DNA from 2 places in the Phreatobacter oligotrophus genome. Region 1 is predicted to be linked to the other one. Evidence: riboswitches for the same ligand, from Rfam matches in the RefSeq annotation. Region 1 holds a riboswitch; the other holds the start of a gene.
What was found. A riboswitch is a leader RNA that binds a small molecule or an ion and turns the genes downstream of it on or off. The one in region 1 is predicted to bind thiamine pyrophosphate.
Positions count from the first base shown of each region.

Region 1 (3,398 bases):
ACCAGGCATGAAAATGATGGGTCGGTCCGTGGCCGGAGCCGATGGAAAGGCGGTCGGAGGCAGCAATGGCTTTCGTGACGTAGTCCTTGGCCTCGGACACGGCCTCGCCGAGCGGGAATCCCTTGGCGAGGCCCGCGGCGATGGCCGAGGAGAGCGTGCAACCCGTGCCGTGGGTGTTGCGGGTGGCGATGCGCGGGGCCTCCAGCCGCACCGCGCCCTCGCGCGTCACCAGCAGGTCGACGCTGGTATCACCATGGCCGTGGCCACCCTTCATCAGCACGGCCGGCGCGCCAAGCGCGATGAGCCTCTGGCCCTGGGCCAGCATGTCCTCCTCGCCGAGCGCTACCGGCTGGTCGAGCAGCGCCGCCGCCTCCAGGAGGTTCGGCGTCACCACGACGGCGCGCGGCAGCAAGAGCCGCTTCAGCGCCGAGATGGCATCGGGGTTGAGCAGCCGGTCGCCAGAGGTCGCGACCATGACGGGGTCGAGCACGACGGCCTTGACGCCGTGGCGGTCGAGGCCCGCGGCCACGGCCTCGATCACCGGCACCTGCGAGAGCATGCCGATCTTGGCGGCGCCGACCGCGAGGTCGGAGAAGACCGAATCCATCTGCGCAGCAATGAAGGCCGCCGGCACGTCGTGGATCGCCTGCACGCCGAGGGTGTTCTGTGCGGTCAGTGCGGTGATGACGCTCGCGCCATAGACGCCGAGGGCGGAGAAGGTCTTGAGGTCGGCCTGGATGCCGGCGCCGCCGCCGGAATCCGAGCCCGCAATGGTCACGGCGATGGCGGTCACGAGGCGTCTCCTGGCGTGAGGACTTTGATGCGCGCTCCGTCCGCGAGGGCGTCGGGGGTGAGCGCGTCGAGGGCGTCGAGATAGGCGATGGCGAAGCTGCCGGGCCCCGAGGCGGTGCGCGCCGCAACCTCCCCGGCAAGGCCGAGCACGGCGAGGGCGGCCGCGGTCGCGACCATCGGCGGGGCGCCGACCGACAGGAAGGCGGTGGTGATGGCGGCACCGGCGCAGCCCATGGCGGTGACGCGCGCCATCAGCGGATGGCCGTTGGCGATGGCGAAGCCCTTGGCCCCATCCGTCACCCTGTCGGCCTCCCCCGTGACGGCGACGACCGTGCCGAGCCGTGCGGCGAGGGCCGCGGGCCCCTCCCCCGGGGCCAGCGCGCCGATCTCGGCGGCATTGGCGCGGATGACCGTCGGACGGCGCGCCGCGATCTCCCGTGCGAAGGCCGCCCGCGGCGGCGAGCGGTCGACGAAGACCGGGTCCAGCAGCCAGGGCCGGCCTGCTCCCGCGGCGGCATCGATGGCCGTTGCGATCACCGCCCGCAGCTCCGGCTCCAGCGTGCCGAGATTGACGAGCAGCCCGTCGGCGCTGCCGGCAAAGGCGGCGATCTCGTCGGGCGAGGTGGTCATGGAGGGAATGGCGCCGATGGCGAGCAGCGCGTTCGCCGTATAGGCCTGCGCAACCGAATTGGTGATGCAATGGATGCGCGGCCGGCGGGCGCGGATGGCGGCAAGGCCAGCTTGCGCAGCGGCGACGACGGTATGGGGCGACAGGGCTTCCCCGGACGGGGACAGGGCATCCATCTCGGTTTCCTCCGCCGGCATGACCCGGATCAGGTGCGACGGGTTGGCCGTGACCGGCCTCTCAGCCCCTTTGGGGCACCCCGACGAGATGTCCCAAGAGTTAGGCCAAGCGCTTCGCCGGCGCAAGGGAGGCCGGCGCCGCATGGCAACCGCCACGCGAGGGGATGACGCGCGCCGGCTTTGGTGGCATGTCAGGCCATCTGCGCCGCGAGGTCCTCATGATCGCCTTTTTCGTCCAGATCAAATGCCAGCTCGGCAAGGCCTATGAGGTCGCTGCCGCCCTCGCCGATCGCGAGATCGCCTCGGAGATCTACTCGACCGCCGGCAATTTCGATCTGCTGGTGAAGTTCTATGTCGAGCCGGGCACCGACATCGGCCATTTCGTCAATGAGAAGGTGCAGCTGATCCCGGGCATCCAGGACACCCACACGATCATCACGTTCAAGGCATTCTGACCGAGCGCCCTATTTCGGCCGCTGCTGCCAGAGCTGCCAGACGCCGAAGGCGAGCGTCACCATGCCCGCATACCAGAGAACCGGCACGTAGCGCGGAACGCTGCCGCGGATATTCGCCTGGAAGAAGCTGCATTCCGGCGTCGCAAAGCCGATGCAGGCCACTTTCAGGCCGAGGAGCCCGAAGGCGCCGCCATACTGGGCGTAGTAGGCGAACCACCACGCCACCGCCGCCATGCAGAAGGCGAGGCCGACATAGATGGCGGGGGGTGTCGCGTTTCGGTCGTCCTCGGACATGCACGGCTCCGGCTGACGGGTCCTTTCCTACGACAGGGATGCGGTCTCGGGCCAGCCAGCACCGCATTGCGCCCCTGCTATCGGTCCATCTTGCCTCGCAGGCTCGAAGCGTTCCATTCTCTTCCCCGAGTTCCCCGGAGCACGTGACATGACGCCGACGAAATTCGGAATGGGCCAGGCTGTGAGCCGGGTCGAGGACGCGCCGCTGATCAAGGGCGAGGGCCGCTATGTCTCCGACCTCGTGCCGCAAGGCGCCCTCGTCGGCTATGTGCTGCGTTCGCCCTTCGCCTTCGCCGATTTCGTCATCAAGGACACCTCCGCCGCGCGCGCCATGAAGGGCGTGAAGGCCATCTTCACCCATGCGGACCTCGAGGGCGTCGGGCTCCTGCCCTGCCTGTCGCAGATCCCCTCGGTGAAGCCGATCCCGAACCCGCCATGGGAGGTGCTCTGCTCGAAGACGGTGCGCCATGTCGGTGACGGCGTCGCCTTCGTCGTGGCCGACACGCTCGACCGCGCCAAGGATGCCGCCGAGGCCATCGAGATCGAATGGACCTCGCGTGAGCCGATCATCGACGCCGTCGATGCGCTGAAGCCCGGCGCCGCGCAGGTCTGGCCGGACATTGCCGGCAATCTCTGCGGCGAGGTCCATCTCGGCGATGCCGACGCCACGGCCAAGGCCTTCGAGAAGGCCCACCGCACCGTCTCGGTGACCATCGTCAACAACCGCCTGATCACCAACTACATGGAGACGCGCGGCTGCCTCGCCGAGTACGACGCGAAGTCCAAGGGCTTCACGCTCACCCTCGGCAGCCAGGGCTCGCACGGCATCCAGGCGACGCTGGCGACCAAGATCTTCAACATGCCGAAGGAGAAGATCCGCGTCGTCACGCCCGATGTCGGCGGCGGCTTCGGCACCAAGACCTTCATGTTCCGCGAGTATCCGCTCTGCATGGTGGCGGCGCGTAAGCTGAAGAAGCCGGTCGCGTGGGTGCAGGAGCGCGGCGACCATTTCGTCAATTGCAGCCAGGGCCGTGACAACGTCTCGACCGCCAC
Region 1 covers NZ_PZZL01000008.1:23,143-26,540, reverse strand. The annotation lists gene thiD (bifunctional hydroxymethylpyrimidine kinase/phosphomethylpyrimidine kinase) at 1-793, opposite strand, end outside; gene C8P69_RS16915 (hydroxyethylthiazole kinase) at 790-1,596, opposite strand; TPP riboswitch at 1,585-1,689, opposite strand; gene C8P69_RS16910 (Lrp/AsnC ligand binding domain-containing protein) at 1,815-2,051, shown strand; gene C8P69_RS16905 (hypothetical protein) at 2,061-2,345, opposite strand; gene C8P69_RS16900 (xanthine dehydrogenase family protein molybdopterin-binding subunit) at 2,494-3,398, shown strand, end outside.

Region 2 (3,398 bases), on a different contig from region 1:
CCCGTCTCGCTGGAGCGCGCCGTCGCCCGCTATGCGGAGGGCTCCTGCTTCGTGAAGTTCGGCAACACCCATGTGCTCTGCACGGCGTCGCTGGAAGAAAAGCCGCCGCCGTGGCTGCGCGGCCAGGGCCGCGGCTGGGTGACGGCGGAATATTCCATGCTGCCGCGGGCGACGCTGGAGCGCACCCGCCGTGAATCGACCTCCGGCAAGCCCTCGGGGCGCACCCAGGAGATCCAGCGCCTCATCGGCCGGTCGCTGCGCACCATCGTCGACCTGCAGGCGCTCGGCGAGCGGCAGATCACCATCGATTGCGACGTGATCCAGGCCGATGGCGGCACCCGCACGGCCGCGATCACCGGTGCCTGGGTGGCGCTGCATGACTGCATCGCCTGGATGACCGCCCGGTCCATGCTGAAGGTGAACCCGATCCGCGACCATGTCGCGGCGGTGTCCTGCGGCATCTACCAGGGCACGCCAGTCCTCGACCTCGATTATGCCGAGGATTCGGAAGCCGACACCGACGCCAATTTCGTCATGACCGGCGGCGGCGGCATCGTCGAGATCCAGGGCACGGCCGAGAAGACCCCCTTCAGCCAGGAGGAGCTTCTCAGCCTGCTGGATCTCGCCCGTGGCGGCTGCGCCCGCCTCGTCGACCTGCAGAAGACGGCGGTCGCCTGATCAGGCGATGCCGAGCTTCGAGCGGGCGAGGGCGTTCAGCGCCTCGCCATCGGCGAAGACATAGCCACCCTCGACCAGGCGCGTCGTGTACTGCTTGTTGTACATGAAGGCCCAGATGATGTTGCTGATGCCGAGGGTGAAGAAGCTCAGCACCATGGTGACGAGGCCGATGACGATGTCGCCGCGGAACAGGGCGGGAAAGCCGCCGAAGAAGAGCGTGGTCCAGGAAAAGCCCACCAGGCCCTTCTTCACCAGGCCGGTCTGAGGGTGCCTCATCATTACGGTCGTTGCCACGGATAAACCCCTTGAATGCACGTGCGGAATCGGATGATTCCGCAGCGGCACCTGATCAGACGGTAAGCGACATGTCACGTAAAATGGCGGTATTGGAGGCTGGTATGCGCCTGGTCGTCGCCACCCACAATGCCGGCAAGCTCGCCGAATTCCGCGACCTGCTCGGGCCCCATGGCGTCGAGCTCGTCTCGGCCGGCGAACTGGGGCTGCCCGAGCCCGACGAGACCGGCACGCTCTACGCCGAGAACGCGCTGATCAAGGCGCGGGCGGCGACGGATGCGACGGGTCTTCCCGCCATCGCCGACGATTCCGGTCTCGCCATCGATGCGCTGGATGGCGCGCCCGGCCTCTTCACCGCCGACTGGGCCGGCAAGCCGCGCGACTTCGCCGCCGCCATGGCGCGGGTGGACCGCGAGCTCACCCTGCGCGGCGTGACGACGGCCGGGGCGCGGGCGCATTTCATCTCCGCGCTGGCCCTGACCTTCCCCGATGGCTCCGAGCGCATCTTCGAGGGCCGCGTCTTCGGGACGCTCGCCTGGCCGCCGCGGGGGCCGAAGGGCTTCGGCTATGACCCGATGTTCCAGCCGGACGGCCATGCCCTGACCTTCGGCGAGATGACGGCCGAGGAGAAGCACGGCCTGCCGCCGAAGGGCGCCGGCCTGTCGCACCGGGCGCGGGCCTTCATCGCGCTGGAGAAGGCGGTGTTCGGCGGGTGAGGAGCTTGGATTGAGCTCTTCCCTTTGAGCCGCCTCTGCCCGTCATGCCCGGGTTTATCCCGGGCATCCACGAATTCCTTCCATTCGGCGGTGTTCACGTCGTCGATGCCCGGCACAAGGCCGGGCATGACGGCGAGGACAGTGCACTCCAGCCGTTTCGGCGCGCATCCCCCCTCCCTCAGCCATTCGCTTGACTTCGCCGGCGAAGGGTCCAGATTGGGCCCCGTCCAAGGGGGGCCCCGACGAAGGGGCTGAGAGGCTGCACCGTTCCCTCACCGGAACCCCGCAAGCGACCCTTGAACCTGATCCGGGTCATGCCGGCGGAGGGATGGGACACCTTGGCTTCACGACAATCCCCGTCCGTCTTGCCTCTGGCCCATCCGCCTGTCGCCGACGCGCGTTCGCGCATCCGGCCAACATCATCTGCCTGAAGGGAGGCGCCCCATGAACGTCCCGGTCAAGGACATCAAGCCCGCGGTCACCACCGGTCCGCTCCCCGCCTCCCGCAAGGTGCATGCGATCCCGGCATCCGCGCCGGACCTGCGCGTGCCGCTGCGCGAGATCATCCTGTCGGAAGGCTCGGGCGAGCCGCCGCTGCCGGTCTATGACACGTCGGGTCCCTATACCGACCCCTCCGTCGTCATCGACGTGGAGAAGGGCCTTGCCCGCGCCCGCAGCGCCTGGGCGCTGGAGCGCGGCGGGCTCGAGGCCTATGACGGCCGCGAGGTGAAGCCCGAGGACAACGGCCATGCCGGCCGCCACCTCGCCCGCGCCTTCCCGATCTCCCACCAGCCGCTGCGCGGCGTCGGCGATGCGCCCGTCACCCAGTACGAGTTCGCGAGGCGCGGCATCATCACCAAGGAGATGATCTACGTCGCCGAGCGCGAGAATCTCGGCCGCAAGGCGATGATCGAGGGCGCCGCCCAAACCATTGCCGATGGCGAGAGCTTCGGCGCGGAGATCCCGGCCTTCATCACCCCTGAATTCGTCCGCTCGGAGATCGCCCGCGGCCGCGCGATCATCCCCTGCAACATCAACCATCCGGAACTCGAGCCGATGATCATCGGCCGCAATTTCCTGGTGAAGATCAACGCCAATATCGGCAATTCCGCCGTCTCCTCCTCCATCGAGGAAGAGGTGGACAAGCTGGTCTGGGCCATCCGCTGGGGCGCCGACACGGTCATGGACCTGTCGACGGGCCGCAACATCCACAACACCCGCGAATGGATCATCCGCAACTCGCCGGTGCCGATCGGCACGGTGCCGATCTACCAGGCGCTGGAGAAGGTCGGCGGCGATCCCGTCAAGCTCACCTGGGAGCTCTACCGCGACACGCTGATCGAGCAGGCCGAGCAGGGCGTCGACTATTTCACCATCCATGCCGGCGTGCGCCTCGCCTATGTGCCGCTCACCGCCAAGCGCGTCACGGGCATCGTCTCCCGCGGCGGCTCGATCATGGCCAAGTGGTGCCTCGCCCATCACCGCGAGAGCTTCCTCTACGAGCATTTCGACGAGATCTGCGACATCATGCGGCGCTACGACGTGTCGTTCTCGCTGGGTGACGGCCTGCGCCCCGGCTCGATCGCGGACGCCAATGACGCGGCGCAGTTCGCCGAGCTGGAGACGCTGGGCGAACTCACCCAGATCGCCTGGAAGAAGGGCTGCCAGGTGATGATCGAGGGGCCCGGCCACGTGCCGATCCACAAGATC
Region 2 covers NZ_PZZL01000014.1:21,367-24,764, forward strand. The annotation lists gene rph (ribonuclease PH) at 1-678, shown strand, start outside; gene C8P69_RS20795 (hypothetical protein) at 679-954, opposite strand; gene C8P69_RS20800 (non-canonical purine NTP pyrophosphatase) at 1,077-1,688, shown strand; TPP riboswitch at 1,909-2,034, shown strand; gene thiC (phosphomethylpyrimidine synthase ThiC) at 2,133-3,398, shown strand, end outside.
Region 2: linked by a shared signal. The riboswitch ahead of thiC (phosphomethylpyrimidine synthase ThiC) and the one ahead of C8P69_RS16915 (hydroxyethylthiazole kinase) in region 1 are both predicted to bind thiamine pyrophosphate.